2 regions of the Methylophilus sp. DMC14 genome follow, and region 1 is predicted to be linked to the other one. Evidence: predicted binding sites of a transcription regulator. Region 1 holds the regulator's gene; the other holds the start of a gene.

Evidence for each region. The regulator FliA, encoded in region 1, starts transcription of late flagellar genes. The targets are predictions, from matches to a motif close to CTAAAGTTNNCNNAAANNNTGCCGATANNA.
Region 2: flgM (flagellar biosynthesis anti-sigma factor FlgM) is a predicted target of FliA. The motif match lies at 5,522-5,551, and genes of this name have one in related genera.

The regions. Positions count from the first base shown of each region.
Region 1 is NZ_JBQUZA010000006.1:143,879-153,888, reverse strand. It holds gene flhF (flagellar biosynthesis protein FlhF) at 1-724, shown strand, start outside; gene ACT53C_RS12530 (MinD/ParA family ATP-binding protein) at 717-1,508, shown strand; gene ACT53C_RS12525 (RNA polymerase sigma factor FliA) at 1,526-2,260, shown strand; gene ACT53C_RS12520 (flagellar motor protein) at 2,260-3,012, shown strand; gene ACT53C_RS12515 (flagellar motor protein MotB) at 3,012-3,947, shown strand; gene ACT53C_RS12510 (putative bifunctional diguanylate cyclase/phosphodiesterase) at 4,007-6,268, opposite strand; gene ACT53C_RS12505 (protein-methionine-sulfoxide reductase heme-binding subunit MsrQ) at 6,600-7,214, opposite strand; gene msrP (protein-methionine-sulfoxide reductase catalytic subunit MsrP) at 7,216-8,163, opposite strand; gene ACT53C_RS12495 (tetratricopeptide repeat protein) at 8,341-9,162, opposite strand; gene ligA (NAD-dependent DNA ligase LigA) at 9,222-10,010, opposite strand, start outside.
Region 2 is NZ_JBQUZA010000004.1:201,944-211,953, reverse strand. It holds gene flgG (flagellar basal-body rod protein FlgG) at 1-769, opposite strand, end outside; gene flgF (flagellar basal-body rod protein FlgF) at 823-1,566, opposite strand; gene flgE (flagellar hook protein FlgE) at 1,611-2,843, opposite strand; gene ACT53C_RS10055 (flagellar hook assembly protein FlgD) at 2,882-3,550, opposite strand; gene flgC (flagellar basal body rod protein FlgC) at 3,571-3,978, opposite strand; gene flgB (flagellar basal body rod protein FlgB) at 3,998-4,420, opposite strand; gene flgA (flagellar basal body P-ring formation chaperone FlgA) at 4,683-5,450, shown strand; gene flgM (flagellar biosynthesis anti-sigma factor FlgM) at 5,612-5,932, shown strand; gene ACT53C_RS10030 (flagella synthesis protein FlgN) at 5,938-6,420, shown strand; gene ACT53C_RS10025 (ATP-binding cassette domain-containing protein) at 6,493-8,400, opposite strand; gene ACT53C_RS10020 (polysaccharide biosynthesis protein) at 8,402-10,010, opposite strand, start outside.

The sequences.
Region 1 (10,010 bases):
CAATTTGCACACGCTGGACGACGAAGATGCTTTGCTGGACCGTGGCGGTATCTATGCCTTGGTCGGCCCGACCGGGGTAGGCAAAACCACCACCACAGCCAAACTGGCGGCCCGCTATGTGATGAAACATGGCACCCAGAACCTGGGCTTGATCACCACGGACAGCTACCGGATTGGCGGCTACGAGCAATTACGCATTTACGGCAAGATTCTGGGCGTGATGGTACATGCGGTCAAAGATGAAGAAGACTTAAAAATAGCCTTAAACGAACTCAAGAACAAACATATGATTCTGGTGGATACCGTAGGCGTGAGCCAGCGTGACCAGGCGGTGACTGAGCAACTTTCCATGCTGAGCCGTGCCGACAGCCCGATACAGAAACTGTTGTGCCTGAATGCGACCTCAACCGGCGATACCTTAACTGATGTGATGCGTAGCTACAAAAAGCATGATATCGCTGGCTGTATCGTCACCAAACTCGACGAAGCGGCTGCGATTGGCAATGTACTGGACGTGTTGATTCGCGAACGCATGCGCCTGTTTTACACCACCAGCGGTCAGCGTGTGCCAGAGGATATCGAGGTTGCAGACAAGCAAGCCCTGGTCGAACGCGTGTTGACACCACACCAGGCCAGCCTGCCCTACCAGTATCTGGATGAAGAATTACCGCTGGTGATCTCCAGCATGATGCAAACCGCCAGCCAGGAGCAGCCACATGTTTAATTACCGTGACCAGGCGGACGGCTTGCGCCGTATCATGGCCAAAACCTCTGCCCGCATTATCAGTGTGATTGGGGCCAATGGCCAGCCAGTCAGCCAGTGGATGCGTCAACTGGCGACCAGCATGCTGACGCCAGAACAGCGTTTGTTGCTGGTGCACGCGCACCGCCAACCCGCGATGACACATTCCCTGCAAGGCATCGCCGTGCAACGCCAGGCCATCAAGCGGGGCATTTTCAAACACCCGCAAGGCTATGACCTGACCTGTTTGGGCGAAAATGACCTGTTAACCTCGCCTTTATCTCACGATTTAAAAACGCAACTCAACGGTATAGTGGAGCAACTTGCGTACGATTACGACACTGTGATGATTGAAGCACAACTGGATAGTCAAGACTACAGCCTGCTGCTGCCGGTAATTGCCGCGCATGAGCTGGTGATCCAAATGGATAGAAGCGACGCCGCCATTAAGTCGGCGTATGCGACCATCAAGCATATCAGCCAGCAACATGGGCAGATTCCGTTGGGCGTCGTCGTAACAGACGCTAACCATGATCAAGGCAATCAGTACTTTATGCGCCTGAACCAGGTGTGCAAACAATTTTTGGGCATCACGCTGGAGTTCATCGGTGCCATGCCTGCTGACACCAGTATGGCAGTCACTGATAACCCTGGCCGCGCGACCGCCGAAGTGAGCAAACAGCTTTCCAGCACACTGGCGTTTAAAACCGTCGCCCATCGTCTCGAACAACAACGGATTTCCATGCCATCCATGGCTGTTGCCTAAAGTCAAAAAGGAAAAACATGTATACCGCTAAAGGCACGACTCAAAATACCGATCAGATGCTCAAAATGCATAGCGGCCTGGTCAAGAAAATGGCTTATCAAATGAAGGCCAAGCTGCCCTCCTGCGTCGAGCTGGATGACCTGGTGCAAGCGGGCATGATCGGCCTGATGGACGCGATACAGCGTTACGAAGATACGCATGGGGCACAATTTGAAACCTATGCCTCTCAGCGCGTGCGTGGCGCCATGCTGGATGAATTGCGCGGTGCCGACTGGCTCCCGCGCGGCATCCGCAAAAACATGCGCGATATCGAGATGGCTGTGCAACAGCTGGAACAAAAACTGGGCCGCCCGCCTACCGAATCCGAAATCGCCAAGCATATGAATTTTAGCCTGGAAGACTACTATGACGTCTTGAGCGACTGCCAGGGTCACCAGCTGATTTATTACGAAGATTTTCAGGACGATGACGGTGGCGAGCACTTTCTGGATCGCTATGTGGACGATGATAGCAGCGACCCGGTGAAGGCCCTGCTCGAAAGCGACTTCCGCGAAGCCTTGATTGCCTCTATCGACAATTTGCCAGAGCGTGAAAAGATATTGATGGGCTTGTATTACGAGCAGGAACTTAACCTCAAGGAAATCGGCGCCATCATGAGTGTGTCCGAATCACGCGTTTGCCAGCTGCATAGCCAGGCGGTCGCCCGCTTGCGTGCCGCCATGCGTGAAAAAGCCTGGACCGGAGTTGCCTGATGGATTGGGGTAGCCTGGCCGGACTGCTGATTGCACTCGGCGGCCTGGTCCTTGGCCAAGTCATAGAAGGGGGCCACCTCAACTCCCTGATGCAACCTGCGGCCTTTGCGGTAGTCATGCTAGGCACGACTGGCGCAGTCTTGCTGCAAACCGAACTCAAAGTGTTTATCAAAGGCCTGCGCATGCTGAAGCTGGCCTTTGTGCACCCACAGGATGACCGTAAAAAACTCGCCGTTAAAATCAATCAATGGAGCCAGCAGGCGCGCAAAGAAAGCGTGCTGTCTCTGGAAAGCTACATCAAGCGTGAGCAGGATCCTTTTGTACGCAAGGGCTTGCAATTGCTGGTGGACGGCACCCCGCCTGACCGCATCCGCGAAGTCTGTGCCATTGATATATATTACTACGAAATGCAACAGCGCGAGGCTGTCAAAATCTGGTCAGCGGCAGGTGGCTATGCGCCCACCGTAGGCATTCTGGGTGCGGTGCTCGGCCTGATTCATGTCATGGAGAATCTGTCTGACCCAAGCAAGATTGGTAGTGGCATCGCAGTGGCCTTTGTTGCCACCATTTATGGTGTGGCGCTGGCCAACTTGGTGTTTTTACCCATCTCCAATAAACTCAAAGGCCATGTCCAGCATGAAATGTCCAGGCGCGAAATGCTGCTCAATGCCTGGGTCTCCATCGCACGGGGCGACAATCCAAAACTGGTCAGTGAACGGCTGGAATCTTATCTGCATTTGAGACAATCGTGATGTACAGACGCCACAAGCTCGAAGATGAAGAGGAAAGCCACGAACGGTGGCTCATTTCTTATGCAGACTTCATTACCCTGCTGTTTGCTTTTTTTGTGGTCATGTATGCCACCTCCAACATTAACCTGAATAAATACCGCGCCCTCTCCAGCTCGGTCGTCAATGCGTTTCAGGGGCAACCGGGGGCTGTCGGCCAGCCGCAGAATATGCCACAGGGCTTACAAACGCCTGGTTTGCCAGTTCCTGGCGCACAGAATCAAAATGGGCAAGTTCCAAGTGCGGTGATGAAGCCTTTGCCGCTCAGCTATCTATATCAGGAAAAAAAACTGCGTGATCAGGAGAAAATACGCGCCATGGCTCAGCAACTGGCCAACACTCTGGGGCAATGGATAGAGCAAAAACAGATCACGGTTTACCAGTCAGACTTGGGGGTGGAAATGGATATTTCCACCCATCTGCTGTTCCAGAACAACCAGGCGGCATATACACCCCAGGCCAGCCAGGTACTGCACATCATCAGCGCACAACTAAAAAATGAATACCGCACCCTCCAGGTTGAAGGGCATAGTGACAAGCACACCTTCAGTGGCATGGTTGACGCAGAAAGCAAGCGTTGGACATTGACGGCGACGCAGGCAGCACGCGTCGCGGCTACACTGGCCGCCGATGGCATCGCAGCCAAACGGCTTTCAGCCCTTGGCCTGGCAGAAACAAGGCCGCTCTCCAGCAGTGACAACAATCTGGCGCAATCGCTCAACAGCCGTATCACCCTGCGCATCCTCACCGCAGAGGCAGGTGAGCAACTCACCACCAATCTGGCGAACCGCCAGGAAGTCTCGCCAGCCGAGCCAGAAGCAACCGCAGAGATTCCACCGATGGCAACGCCAGCTACCTTGCCATCAGCAATGACAAACAAGCGCAACAGTCAGCCTTGACCTTGGCTGTGCGGCCGTAAAAGTTATTTTTTAAACCATCGCCTTTTAGGGCATCATTTCTAAACCAACGCTTGTTGCAACCAATCATTAAATGCGTCTATTGGCATGGGTTTACCAAACAGGTAACCCTGGTAGCGGCGGCAACCATTGTTTAGCAACAGTTCCAGTTGTTCTGGGGTTTCAACCCCTTCGGCAATCACGCCGAGGTACATGCTCTGCGCCATGGCAATAATGGTACGCACAATGGTGCGGTCATGACTATCGGTCACAATATCATTTACAAATGAGCGGTCTATCTTGAGTTGATACAGTGGCAATTTTTTAAGATATTGCAACGAAGAATAGCCGGTGCCAAAGTCGTCTAGGGAGAACTGGATGCCTGACTGGCTGAGCTCTGTCATGATGCGTACCGCATCGTCCACATTTTCCAAAAGCAGGCTTTCGGTTAACTCCAGACGCAAGGCATTGGGGTTGATTTGATGCCGCTGTAAACAGGCTTTGACCATGGCGGTGAAATTGGCCTGTCGGAACTGACGCGCGCTGATATTCACCGACAAACTGAGTTCACGTGTTTTTTGTGCCCGTTGCCAAACGGCAATTTGTGCACATGCCTGGTCGAGTACCCACATGCCGATTTCAACAATCAGGCCACTGCTCTCGGCCACCGCGATAAATTGCAGCGGTGAAGTGAGGCCTTGCGTGGGGTGTTGCCAACGCAGCAAGACCTCTGCGCCAAACGGCCGGCCGGTGTGGTCCACTTGCACCTGATAATAAACCCGCAACTGTTGCTGGACGATGGCTTCGCGCAGCTCGGCTTCCAGGCGCGCTTGCGTCGCAATCTCGGTCTGCATGCCAGGCTCATACAGACAGGCATGGTTGCGGCCAGACTGCTTCGCTTTGTGCAAAGCGATGTCCGCGGCTTTCACATAGTCCGTTTCATCCATGTCTGTCCCGCTAAAACTGCACAAACCCATGCTGGCGGTCACCGGCAGCTTGAGTCCTGCCACGTTAAACGGCCGTTGCAGGGTCTTGTGCAATTTGCGCTGCAAGGCCCAGACCTGTTGTACCGCCTTGTCTTTTTGAGTCGACAGTCCTGAAAGCAGAATCAGAAACTCATCGCCGCCCATACAGGCAATAAAATGCGGTTGTGCCGCCTTTTGCAGGCGCTGCGCCACTTGCTGCAACAGCGTATTGCCTGCATTGTGGCCATGGGCTTCATTCACCCATTTGAAATGGTCGAGGTCTATATAAATGAGACCGCCATGTTGCTCTGCGGCGGATTGATGACGCAAGGCATGCAATACTTCATACATTTTTTTGCGGTTAGGCAAGCCGCTCACCGGCTCAAGATAGGCCAGGGTTTGCATCGACTGCTGTGACAAATGGCGATCCACGACGATGCTGACCAGTCTGGCCGCCTGCCCGATCAGGGATTGCTCAGCGGCTGTAGGCAGTTGTACCTGACGCGAATACAAGGCAAACGCCCCGAGCACTTCCCCCGCAGCATTAAGAATAGGCTCTGCCCATCCACCCTGCACTCCCGAAGCCTGTGCTGCCGTTCGGTGGTACTGCCAGTAAGGATGGATCATGACATTTTCAACCATCACGCGCTGGCGCGTGGCGATCGCGGTGGCTAGAGAGCCGTTACCGGCCTCCAGCTTGAGCTGTTGCAAGGTTTGCAGTAGCGGAGATGGCAAACTGGGCGCGATCACGGTTTGTACACGTTGCCCCAGATCCTGCGTCAGCACGATGGCACAAAAGGTCTCGGGATGCAGCGCTTCGATCTCGCCAACAATCCAGGCCAGGATGTGTTCGGTGTCCTGTTCTTTAAGAATCAGCTCCAGCATAGAAAACTTGAAGCGATCATAGTCTCGCACTCGTTGTTTTTCTTGCTGGTAAAGCAAGGCAGCTTGATGCGTCTGACTCACATCCCGCACCAGCAGCAAACAACGTGGCTCGTTTTGCCCATGCAAAAAATAATGCACTCGACACTCTAGCCACTGCACTCCCAGCTGGTCGCAGGCAATCTGTATGCATTGTTGGGTGGTCTGATCAGTGGCGGGCGTTAACAGGGCTTTTATCAACGCATGACTTTCGGCGGGTAAGGCTTGCCAAAGGCCGTTGCTATTCAAGACTTGATGCGCTGGTGTAGTCGCAGCTGGCCCTTGCGCTAACACAGACAAACAATCACCGGCGGCATTGGTCTCAACCGCCAGGTAATACTGGGCCGGATCAAGCAAATCAGACCACTGTTCAAGAAGCACACACAGTGCAGGATTGGCCAATATTGAAGCACTTGGCTCAGAGATTACTGAAGACATCGCAAACTTTCACAACTGCAGTGCACAATCTCTGTCCCTCCAACGCAGGTAAATACGCTGGTCATGAGATGGCACACCCCCGAAGAATATTTTTAGAATAGCACTACCAATGGATGGCTGCGCATTATATTTACAATAATGTGTCCAAAAAGCAGTGCGATGTCAAGCACAGATACCTTAACACTTGTCTGGCTGCAAGCAAGTTCGCGGGTAGAAACAGTGCGCGACCATCCCCCTCCCCGGCCTCACTTTGGGGTAAATCCGGCGATTGGAGTTCGTCCCACGTAAGATGGCTTTGCATCATAAAAAATCAAAGAAAAATCGCCCAAATCTACTTTCTACTAAAGACAGGCAAACGCAAGAGCATGATCAAGCCAAACACCCCGCTGTAAATGATCGGTTCGGTCAGGTCTTTTTTGACCAGCCACCAGAAATGCAGCAAGGCCAAGACCGCAATCACATACACCAGTTGATGCAATGTTTTCCAGCGCTGTTTAAGGGCATGCATGGCTGCCTGGTTAGAAGTAGCCGCCAACGGCACAGTCAATAATAAAGCCAATGCCCCAACCAGCACATAGGGATGCTTGACGATATCTTTGACCATGTCCGACCAGTCGAACTGATAATCCAGCCAGACATAACTGGTCACATGCAAACTGGCATAGGCAAACATCCATAACCCTAACAGGCGCCGCACGGCGATCAACCAGCCTAGACGGGTGAGAGATTTAAGCGGTGTCACACTCAGTGACAGTAACAAAAATACCAGTGCCCACGTGCCGGTCGAACGCTCAATAAACTCAACCGGATTCGCCCCCAAGTCATTGGTAACCCCCAGATAGACCAGGCGCAGTATCGGCAGTAATGCGCCTAGCCAAACCAGCATCTTCACCCCCTTGATGCGGTCTTTCACTGAAAGAGAAGGCCATGTGAATAAAGGACTCATATTAGAAATTTTTCTTCAAATCCATCCCGGCATACAAGCTGGCGACTTCTTCATAACCATTAAACAGCTTGGTTTTCACGCGCCCGGCAAACAGTCCTGCGCCGATACGCTTCTCTGAGGACTGCGTCCAGCGTGGATGATCGACTTGAGGGTTTACGTTGGCGTAAAACCCGTATTCACGCTGACTCGCCCGCATCCAGGTTGTCGTTGGCATTTGCTCAACAAAGCGAATGGTAGAAATGGCTTTGGCCCCTTTAAACCCATACTTCCATGGCACCACCAGACGCACTGGTGCGCCGTTCTGATTTGGCAAGACCTTGCCATACAGTCCCACCGCCAGAATCGTCAGTGGTTGCATGGCCTCATCCATACGCAACCCCTCCACATAAGGCCAGTCCAGTATCGGCATGCGCGCGCCAGGCATATGCCGGGGGTCGTTATACGACACAAACTCAATATACTTTGCATTGCCGGTCGGTTGCGCCCAGTCAATCAGCGCCTTGAGTGGCAACCCTATCCATGGGATGACCATAGACCAGCCCTCGACACAGCGCATACGATAAATCCGCTCTTCCAGCGGTGCCAGCTTCATCAGTTGCTCAATGCCTATGGTTTTCGCTTGCTTGACCGCACCTTCTATCTTGATGGTCCATGGCGTCGGCTTGAACAGCACCGCCTCTCGCGCCGGGTCTTCTTTGCCGGTGCCAAACTCATAATAATTATTGTAATTGGTCACGTCCTGCAAAGCGGTCAGCGTCTCCTCCTTGCCATAGGCGGTTTTTTGGAACTCCAGCGTTTGCGCTGCCTGTGCCGTGGTCGGCAACCACAAACTGGCAGCGGCGACACCAGCAGCCTTGATCAAAGTCCGGCGTTGTTCAAACAGCGCTTGCGGCGTGATTTCTGAGGGTAAGATTCCGCTGGGGTTGCTGCGGTGAGGGTCAAATTGCATGTTGTTTCCTGTGTGGTGACAATTGTATGTTTGTCGCGTATGACAGGAAAACCTTACAGGGGATTCCAAATAAAAATAAATCTTTAACTGCCAGGGAAGTTTGACAGGGCTAAATGCGTCACTTGAGGCCCTTAACTGGGCCTCAAGCGCAAATCATCCAGTTTGATTGGGAATGCTTTACTTTGCCTGTGTCAACAAGGCGTCCAGTTCAGCATCTTTTAATTTGGCGGCAATGGTACGGGCTTGCTGCAGTAACTGTTGCGCAGCCGCATGATCCCCTTGTGCCTTTTTTGAAGCGGCCCATTGAATGGCGGTCTTGGCTTCATAAAATTCGCCGCCATTCTCATGCGCATAGTCCATCAAGCGCTGGTAGGTTTTGTCTGCCCCGACAAAGTCTTTTTTATCGGTAAACAATTGCCCCAAAGTCAGGCTGGCTTCAGCATATTGGTCAGGGGTGCCTGATTTGCGCAGCATCAGGACACCTTTGAGCTGATATTCAATCGCTTTTTCAGCCTGTTTTAACTGCTGATAGGTCATGGCTTCGTGGATATAGCTATCCGCGCGCTCGTCGTCGTTCAAGGAGAGCTTTTCGCCGGCTTCAAATGATTTGAGCGCGTCAGCATACTGCTCCATTTCAAAATAGGCTTCGCCGATGAGGTTGTGGGCAACGCGGGCATAGCGGCGCATGTTTTGCTGCTCGCTAAATTTCAATGCTTGCTGATAACTCTCCAGCGCTGCGGCATGCACTTTGGCTTCCAGCTGCGCATTGCCCAACAACATATGCGCCGCAATCAGATCCAGCCCTTCCGGCTTGAGGCTGAGTGCCTGTTTAAAGCTCTGCTGGGCGGCGGTGTTATCCCCTAAACCCGATTGCGCGCGGCCTTTGCAAAGCCAAAATTCAGCCTGTTTTGCATGCTGCTCCGCAAGTTTGACGGCTTCAGCGTATTGATGTTTTTGGACGGCAGTATCGCAGGCATCTAATGCAGCATCCTTAGCCATTGATTCATTGATAATCAATAGATTAACAGCCAAAATTAAAGTTAATTTTAAGTTCATATTCAGAATAAACTCGATTGTTTTGAGAGAGGTTCGATTGAATCAGAGGGCGTTTCCGTTGTCGTGTCATCTTCAGAAGCGGCCTGTAACATGAGGAGCAATGCAGCTTCATCCAGAATGGCGATATTCAGTTGCTGCGCTTTTTCAAGTTTGCTGCCCGCCTCTTCTCCGGCCACCACATAACTGGTTTTGGCCGAGACACTGCCGCTGACCTTACCGCCCGCGGCTTCAATCATCGCTTGGGCTTGGTCACGCTTGAGCGTAGGCAATGTGCCAGTCAGCACAAAGGTTTTGCCAGCAAACGGGGTCAAAGCGGCCTTTTTTTCAATGTCGGCCCAATGCACGCCTAAATCGCGCATGGCGGCGATCACTTCGCGGTTATGCGGTTCCTGAAAGAACTGATATGCAGCTTCCGCCACAATCGGCCCGACATCCTTGACTTGCGTGAGTGCGGCTACATCGGCCTGCATCAAGGCATCAAGATTACCAAAATGTTGTGCCAGGTCTTTTGCAGTGGCCTCACCCACATTGCGAATACCTAATGCATAAATAAATCTGGGCAAGGTCGTTTGCTTGCTTTTTTCAATGGCTACCAGCACATTTTGTGCAGATTTTTCTGCCATGCGTTCAAGGTCGCTGAGCATGGGCAGGGTCAAACGGTAAATATCATCCAGATGATGGACGAGTTCGCGTGCAACCAGCTGGTCAACCAGCTTCTCACCCAGGCCCTCAATATCCATGGCACGGCGAGAAGCAAAGTGTGTAATGGCCTGTTTACGCTGTGCCGGGCA
Region 2 (10,010 bases), on a different contig from region 1:
GTTTTTGCAGCATCTGATCCGAGGTCGTGATTGCTTTGCTATTAATTTCATAGGCGCGCTGCGTCTGAATCATGCTGACCAGCTCTTCCACCACATTGACGTTGGACGTTTCAACATAGCCTGAATTCAACAGACCTGCACCATTTGTGCCTGGGGTGTTCACGCCAGGGTTGCCAGAGGCCGTGGTTTCTACGTAAAGGTTTTCACCTTTGCCCTGCAAACCGGCTGGGTTGATAAATGTTGCCAGCTGAATCTGGCCGATCTGCGTCGTGCCAGTGGTGCCGGGAGTCGTGATTGAAACCACACCATCGCGGCCTATGGTCAGACTTTGCGCATTGGCCGGAATACTGATGGCTGGTTGCACTGGATAGCCGCTAGCAGTCACCAGCTGTCCCTGGCTGTCGACCTGGAAAGAGCCATCACGAGTATAGGCTGTGGTGCCATCAGGCAGTAAAATCTGGAAAAAGCCTTGGCCTTGAATCGCCACATCTTTGTCGTTATCAGTTTGTTGCAAGTTGCCTTGGGTAAAAATACGCTCAGTGGCGACCGGTTTTACACCTGTACCCAGTTGTAACCCACTTGGCAACTGGCTTTGCTGCGAGCTTTGGGCTCCAGCCTGGCGCAAATTCTGGTAGAGCAAGTCTTCAAATACTGCACGTGATTTTTTAAAGCCGCTGGTACTCACGTTGGCCAGGTTATTTGAAATCACGTCCATCTGCATTTGTTGTGCATCCAGACCGGTTTTGGAAATCCATAATGAGCGTATCATTGTTCACTCCTAGGGCATTGAGTCATGTTCATAGTGACATCTTAGTCCTGGCCTTAGCCATTCAAACCAAAGAGTTGATCAGCTTTTCCAGCGTTGTTTTGGGCGTTATCAAGCATTTTCATTTGCATATCAAACTGCCTGGCCAGGCTGATCATATTGACCATGGTATCTACTACGTTGACGTTACTGCTTTCCAACGCCCCTCCAACCAGGGTAACATTGGCATCTGCTGGAGCGGGTTGGCCATTTGACGTTACAAATAATCCATCGTCGGCCCGTTTCAGGCTTGACTCAGGCGGGTTTGCCAATTTGATGCGGCCAATAATATTGGTTGCACCAGGCGCTGTGAGGTTATTCACGCTAGAGACGGTACCATCCTTGGCAATCGTGATAGTCACATCCGGCGGAATACTGATCGGACCACCATCGCCCATCACATTTAAGCCAGATTCAGTTTGTAATTGTCCATTCTGGTTAATTTTGAGTGAACCGTTGCGCGTATAGCCCTCAGTGCCATCAGCGCGCTGTACTGCAATCCAGCCCTCACCTTGTACTGCGACGTCAAGATCGCGTCCTGTTTGCTGAATGCTGCCTGCCGCATAGTTGGTGCCCATGGTGGCGTCCACAACGAATGCGCGGGTCGGCAGGCCATCTCCCAAAATCGGTACCGCCCGGAAGCTGTCTATCTGTGCTTTAAACCCGGTTGTGGTTGCATTTGCTAGATTGTGTGCAGTAGTGGCCTGCTGCTCCAGGATATGTTTGGCGCCGGTCATGGCGGTATAAATCAGACGGTCCATCGCGACTCCTTCAATCAGTCAACATTCAGCGTTTAACAACTCAATTAACGCATGTTCACCAGTGTTTGCAGTACCTGGTCTTGCGTTTTAATGGTTTGCGAGTTGGCCTGGTACACCCGCTGAGCCATAATCATGTTCACTAGTTCAGCCGTTAGATCCACGTTGGAATCTTCCACTGCTGAAGATTGCAGCACCCCCAAGGTGCTGCTGCCTGGCGCGCCTATCAAGGCTTCTCCTGAGTCATAAGAAGATTGCCATTGGTTGCCACCCAGAGAGTGCAAGCCGTTAGGGTTGACGAAGTTAGCGAGTACGACCCTGCCCAGTGGCTGGGATTGACCATTACTGTAACGGCCAACAATAATTCCGTCGCTACCGATACTGAAGTTGGCAATCCGGCCTGAAGTATAGCCATCCTGGGCTAACTTGTTGACACTGAAGCCAGAGCCGTATTGTGTGCTGGTGGTGTAATCCAGATTCAAATTGACGGCACCAGCACCGCTTGAAGGTGTAAAACTTACATTCAAAGCGGCCGAGTTTGTAGTGTCATAAGCACCGGAGGTCGTGAATTTAATCGTAGGTGCTGCTGTAGGCGGCGTCGTTACTGCTGGAGAAATTTGAGCGCCGTCTGCTGTAGTGTAGACCCCCCAGGTATTGGCTGCGGTTTTGACAAAGTAGTTTTGCACGGTATGGCTGTTACCGAGGGCATCATAAACGGTAATCGACGTGGAGTTGGTATAAGTCGTGGCATCAGATGCATTAAAGGGTTTGACTGTCTGATCAATGACCGGGCTATCAGAGTTCAGATTGAGTTTTCCTGTGACCTGGGTCGAGTTTTTTGGAGGAAGGTCGCTCGTGTTAATCTGAATATCCACGGGGGAAGAACCGTCCAAATTGTTGGCGCTATTGCCTCTGAGGCGCTTACCTTCACTATTTACAATATAACCATCTTTGTCCATTTCAAATTGGCCATTGCGTGTGTAGGTCACTACGCCATTCTGACTCATAATAAAAAAGCCATTGCCGTTGATGGCGACATCCAGTGTATTGTTGGTATTGGTGATGTTGCCTTGCGTGAACTCTTGTGCCACCTTGGCCAACTTGGTACCAATCCCGATTTGTGTAGCACCGCCGCCATTCAATGATGCGGCGTACACATCAGAAAATTTGGAGGTGGATTGTTTAAAGCCCACAGTATTGGCGTTGGCAACGTTGTTCCCAATCACTGACAATTGTTGAGAGGTGGCATTTAAACCGCTAAGACCTTGTTGAAAACTCATGCTATTTCTCCTTGCGTAAGATTACATTCTGTAGGGCTTTAGAATACTTCCAGCACGTCGGCCAGCGCGACGTCATTGCCTGTGCTTAAGTTCAGTCTGGATGAGCCGTTCGTTTGGGAAACACTTTGCACCTGGGACAGACTTAATGCAGTGCTGGTTGTATTTGCATCTGCCAATTTTGCAGTTGTTTCAAATGTATACGTGCCGCTAGGGGCGGGCTGACCACTTGCGTCTTTTCCATCCCATGACAGGGCATTGATCCCGCTAGCCTGTTTGCCGAGTGTTAATGTTTGTACGACGGCACCCGCGCCATTCTTAATAGTGACGGTTAAGCTGTCAGCGCCATTCGGAACATTTACGCCAAATAGTGCGCCTTTGTCACCCAGTGACATCGTATTGCCCGCAGACAAGATATTGCGGCCTATCATGCTGGTTGCTTGGTAGGATTGTCCCATCTGCACATTGTTGATAAGGCTAGTCATGGAGTCATTCAGTTTGTTGATACCGGTCACCGTATTCAGTTGCGCGATCTGGCTGGTAACCTGTGCGTTATCCATGGGATTAAGCGGATCCTGATTTTGCATTTGGGTTACTAGCAGCTTCATGAACTTATCTTGAGCGTCATTGGCGCTTGATCCGGTCTGTCGATTGTTAACCGTGTTTAATAAGTCCTGAGGCACTTGGTTGTTCGTATTAACCGTGGTCATATGAGATTCCTTTCTGCAGGTTATTGACCAATATTGAGTGTTTTAAGCAACATGGTCTTGGCCGCATTCATGGTTTCCACGTTGTTTTGATAAGCTCGGGAGGCAGAGATCATGTTCACCATCTCTTCAGTAACGTTGACGTTAGGCATGGTGATATAGCCTTCACTGTTGGCCATCGGGTGTTTGGGGTCGTAGACCACTTTGCCGGGGCGGTTATCTTCAATCACGCCGTCAACCGCAACCGTGCTGGCGTTTTGATTCGCTGCATCTTGCACGGCCTTGAACACGACCTGTTTGGCCTGGTAGGGTTTGCCGTCAGAACTGACCACGCTGTCCGCGTTGGCCAGGTTGCTGGCAACCGTATTCAGGCGCATGGATTGGGCGCTCATTGCAGAGCCGGAAATCTTGAATACATTAAACAAAGACATGTCAGTACTCCTTACTCAATTACTGGCCATTGATTGCGGTCAGCATTTTTTTGATCTGGCCGGTGATCATGGTTAAGCTTGCTTCATAGCGGATGCCGTTATCGACATAGGCATTACGTTCTGCATCCATGTCTACCGTATTGCCGTCTACAGAGGCTTGCGTCACCGTACGGAACAATGGATCACCCGGGCCTGCGTAGCCTTGATTCGGCTGACCTTGCATGTGGCCCGAGTCGGTTTTTTGCAAACCATCTGTCGCTGTACCCGTGCTACTGGCTGGGTGCATGGCGGCCTGCATGGCGGCTTTAAAGTCGATATCGCGTGCCTTGTATTGCGGTGTATCCGCATTGGCGATATTGGATGCCAACAGCTCTTGACGTTCATTGCGTACACGCAATGCCGTCTGATGAAAATTCAGTGCGGCGTCTAATTTGTTGATCATCATTGATTCCTTTCAGTTGCCTGAATCTCTGCCCCGTCATTGCTGTTACCGGATATCAAAAGCACGGTATTCAACAATGTGCTAAAGGTTTGCCAAAGACTGCCGTTAATCCTGATAACTCGGTCTCAGTTGCTGCTCGAGTCACTTTTACTAGCTATGCCTAGTCTACGCCGCAGGTTGATGAACAATTTCTGAATTAAATGCGGTAAATCCCCTTTATTTGAGCATTTGGCGCTAGCGGTTGTGCGTAGAATGGGTGCTCATGAAACCTCGTCTGCTTACATTTTTTTGTGCCATGCTGATTGCCCTGACCGGGCTCTTCAGTCATGTCTTGTACGCAGCTGACCGTACGGCGACAACCGCTACGCTGGTCAATCAGCGTGCCGCTGAGCCGGCGGTCGCAGACATGCACAGCCGCGTGTATCAAACTGCTGTGCAATATGTACAGAGCCAGACGCAAGGCTATCCAGGCAAAGTTAATGTTGACATTCAGCCACTGGACAACCGTGTTCGTATTGCTGCCTGCGACATGATGGAAGGATTTACCGTCCCAGGCTCACGGCTGTGGGGTAAAACACATATAGGTGTCCGTTGTCTGCAAGCCGAGACCAAATTGTGGACGTTGTATATGCAAGCAGACGTGCAAGTGTGGGCTGAATATGCAGTGACGGCAGTGCCAGTCAGTCAGGGCGCACTACTGAGCCCGAACGATGTGGTGTTGCAGTCAGGAGATTTAAGTAAATTGCCGGCTGGCATTATCACGGACTTGTCCATGCTCGAAGGCAAACAAGCTGCCTTGAATATGCCTTTGGGCACAGTGTTGCGCCCCGAGCTGCTCAAGTCTAGACCTGTGATTATGCAGGGGCAGACTGTACAGTTAAACAGCCGTGGCGAAGGATTTGTTGTGACTGCCGATGGGACTGCGCTGCAAACTGCCAATGCTGGCCAGGTGGTGGATGTCAAAGTCAGCAGTGGCCAGGTGATTAAAGGGGTGGCGCTGTCGAGTGGAAAAGTCGATGTAAGATATTAGGCAGACTCACCACGACAAACATGAAAAAACGCTTCTCGATCAGAATCTTGAGATAAAAACTATATTAACAACTAAAGTTCGCTTAAACTATGCCGATAGAACTGTTAATCAATGAGGGTTTAGTCACCCGACAAACTCAGACATCAAGGCAGAGGGATAGCATGAATATTTCAGATTCGATCAAGAAACTTGGGATTGGTGTAGATAAACCAGTATTAGATAAAGGTACCAGCAGCAAAAGTACCGAAAAAACAACAGCATCGGCAACGCCCGCCAGCAAAGACAATGTGACATTGTCCGCGGCATCGGTGCAGATGCAGTCCATAGAAGCGGGGATCGCCTCGTCAGAGGTGTTTGATACGCACAAAGTGGACGAAATTAAAAGTGCTATTGCGCGTGGAGACTTTACTGTCGACACGGGTAAAGTGGCTGACGGCTTATTGCAAACCGTTAAGGACTTGATACATTCGAAAAAAGGATGATGTTTATGACAACTGCAAATCGCAACGCTATCCCTGAGATCAGTTTTGAAGCGGATGCCAATCTGGTTGAAGCGCTCATTGAAGATTTGCAGAATGAACAAAAAGCCCTGGTCAAAGCTGACCTGGACACCATAGAACGGATTATTGATCAGCGTGTAGAATTGCTACAGGCGCTGGGTGAAGCCGCAAAACAGCGTTACGCTGCCTTGTCGGCCGCCGGCTTCGAAGCCAATGAAAAAGGCATGGCTAAATGGCTGGAGTTAGGTCATGGCAAAGTGATGGATACTGCATGGCTGGAGTTCCAGAAAAAGCTGGCGCAGGCAAAAGAGCTTAACCGCATCAACGGCATCCTGATCAACAAACATTTTCAACGCAACCAGGAAAAACTGGATGCGATTCAAGGCAAAGCACCCAATGCCACGCAGTTCTATGGCAAAAATGGTCAAACTCACGGTGCTCACAGCTCTCGCACCAGTTTTGCGGTATAACTCGCATTAAAATCAAACGATCACAACCGTAAATGGCAATTCATCATTGCCATTTTCAAGCTTGAGCGTTGCTTACTGGCTTTCCAGCCATTCCCAGCGCTCCAGTTTCTGCAAGATTAACGCTTCAATTTCATCCAGTCTCTCTTGTCGTTGCTTGACCTGCTCAGGCGCTTGCTTGTAAATGTCGCCTTGTGCAAACTGTGCCTGGATATCAGCTTGCTCTTGCTCTAATTGTTCAATTTCTGCAGGCAGCGCTTCAAGCTCACGCTGTTCCTTAAAGCTCAACTTTTTTCGGGTTGAGGTGTTGGATGAGGCGTTCGGGCTGACGGGGGACGAGGCTGCAGGCACCGGTTTTTCGACTGGTTTATTTGCAGCTTCGCGCTGCTGGCTAAAGCGCAGCCAGTCATCATAACCACCGCTAAATTCGGTGAGTTTGCCCTGGCCTTCAAAAGCAATGACTTGTGTTACCGTATTTTCCAGGAATGCCCGGTCATGACTCACCAGAAACAGGGTGCCCGCATAATCTTGCAGCAGGTTTTCCAGCAGTTCCAGCGTATCGATATCCAGATCGTTGGTGGGTTCGTCTAGCACCAATACATTGGCCGGACGCGCAAATAATCGGGCTAGTAACAGACGATTGCGTTCACCGCCAGACAGAGATTTGACCGGGGAGCGTGCACGTTGCGGTGCAAACAGAAAATCCTCAAGATAACCAATGACATGGGTGCGTGTTTCACCGATTTGCACATACTCCGATCCCGGACTGATCGTGTCCATCAGCGTTGCTTCCGGGTTGAGCTGTTCGCGCATCTGGTCAAAGTAGGCCACCTGGATATTCGTTCCCAGTTGCACCTTGCCCGCGCTCGGCGCCAACTCGCCCAAGAGCAGCTTAAGCAGGGTAGATTTACCGACTCCGTTCGGGCCTAGCAGTCCGATGCGGTCCCCCCGCATGATGCGGGTACTAAAGCGATTAATCAGCACTTTGTCACCAAACGCCATGCGCACTTCTTGCAGTTCTGCAATCAGCTTGCCTGAGCGCTCGCCCGCATCCAGTTGCAAGTGCACCTGACCTTGACGATCACGGCGTGCAGCGCGGTCAAGCCGCAGTTGTTCCAGTCTTCTGACGCGACCTTCATTGCGCGTGCGCCTGGCTTCAACCCCTTTGCGGATCCAGACTTCTTCCTGCGCTAGAAACTTGTCAAATTTGGCCTGGTGTTGTGCTTCTACGGTCAGCAATTCAGCCTTTTTCAGTTGGTACTGGCTATAGTTGCCTGTAAATTCGGTTAAATGACCGCGGTCAAGTTCGACAATACGGGTAGACAGGCGGTCCAGAAAGCGACGATCATGCGTAATCAGCATCACGCTGCCTTGATAGCCCAAGAGCAGCTCCTCTAGCCAGACGATTGCTTCCAGATCCAGATGGTTCGTCGGTTCATCGAGCAACAAGACATCGGGGGCTTGCACTAATGCCTTTGCCAAGGCCACGCGTTTGCGCCAGCCACCTGACAACGTTGCGATTGGGGTGTCTGCCTGTAGCCCGAGTTTGGACAACACTGACTCAATGCGGGATTGTAGCGCCCAGCCGTTTTCAGCTTCCAGGCTGTGCTGTAATACTTGCATGCGATCGAGCAAAGCTTCAGTCTCTTGCGTCTGCGACAACTGCAGTGACAGGTCGTGATATTCTTTAAGTTGTGTCACGACATTCCCCAAGCCTTGGGCGACGGCAGTAAACACATCATGCGCTGCATCCAGCTCGGGCTCTTGCGGTACGTAGGCAATCTTGCTGCCAGGGTCGCGCCAATATTCGCCATCATCCAGTTTGATCAGCCCGGCGACCACTTTAAGCATGCTGGATTTACCGGTTCCGTTACGGCCAATGATGCCGACACACTCCTTGTTATCCAGCTGAAAGTTGACTTGGTCCAGCAATGGCACATGACCAAAGGCCAGGCTGGCCTGTTTGAGTGTGATTAAAGGCATATCAGTGTATCTGTTGTGAAGGCGAGGGGAGGGTCTCTAAGGGCGCCAGAGCGGCACGTAAAGAGACAGAGGGGGCGGGCCGGGTATCTGGCTGATACTCCTCGACCCAGCGCTGCAAGTCTTGCTTGATTTGAGACTCTGGCAAATGCGGTATGGTCGCCAACCACTCGAGCAACTGCGTCAGCCAAAGGCTATCTGCACTGCGCGCTTGGGCAATCCGTAGTTTTTCATGGCTCGTCGGCAAGGTGTTTTCATCATCTGCCAGCAACTCTTCATAAAGCTTTTCACCCGGACGCAGGCCGGTAAACTCAATGCGTATTTCTTGCTCTTGCAGACCGGATAGTTTAATCATGTCGCGTGCCAGATCAATGATTTTGACCGGTGTGCCCATATCCATTACAAAGACTTCACCGCCGTTGCCCATGGTCGCTGCCTGTAATACCAGTTGAGCGGCTTCCGGGATGGACATAAAGTAGCGTGTGATCTCCGGGTGGGTAATCGTGATCGGACCGCCGTGCGCAATTTGCTCGCGAAATTTTGGAATCACGCTGCCACTGCTTCCTAGCACGTTGCCAAAACGCACCGTGATAAAACGGGTGTGATTTTGCTTGTTTTGCAAGCCCTGACAAATGAGTTCGGCCAGACGCTTGCTGGCGCCCATGACATTGGTCGGATTTACTGCTTTATCAGTGGAGACCAGCACAAAGGTGGGCACATTAGCCGCCTGGCACGCCGCTGCAATCTGGTAGGTGCCGTAGGCATTGTTCTGCAAGGCCTCTACCACGTTAAAATGCTCCATCATAGGCACATGCTTATAGGCCCCGGCATGTAACACAACCTCAGGTTGATGATTTTGCAAGATGCGTTGTATCCTGGCCTGATTTTTCACATCGGCCACCAGATAGACCAGCTCGGTATTGGTGACAGACTGATTAAATTCTTGCTGCAAGGTATACAACGCATATTCCGAGATATCCAGACAGATTAATTGTGCCGGGTGAAAACTCAAAATTTGTCTACAGAGTTCAGAGCCAATAGAGCCCGCAGCCCCCGAGACCAGCACTACCTTGTTAGCCAACATCGTACTCAAGCCATGGGTATCCAGCCGCACCACATCTCGCCCAAGCAAGTCCTCGACATCAATTTTGCGAATTTGAGAGAGGCTGACCCGGCCACTGATCAGGTCAGACATGGCTGGCAGGGTCAAAACCTCCATCTCGGGAGATTTTCTGGCGGCTTCCACCGCCATCCTGCGTTTCTGGTGCCGGCTACTTGGCATCGCGATCATGCAATGCTGACAGCCATAACGTGCAGCAATTGCTGGAATATCTTCCAGACCACCTTCTACCTTGGTGTGCATAATTTCGCGGCCCACCAGCCTGTTCGCTGGATCTATCATCGCCACCACACGCCACTCCGGATTTTTACTGAGCTCTTTAATCAGGTTAAAAGAAGCATCTTCAACCCCGATTACAATCACAGGTTTGCCTTGCAGCGCAACCGTATTAAATAAGCGCCGCTCTTTCCAGGCACGGTATAAAAAACGGCTCCCGCCCATGGCCAAAATGAGCAACATAGGATTCAGGATCAGCACCGAGCGAGGGATGATG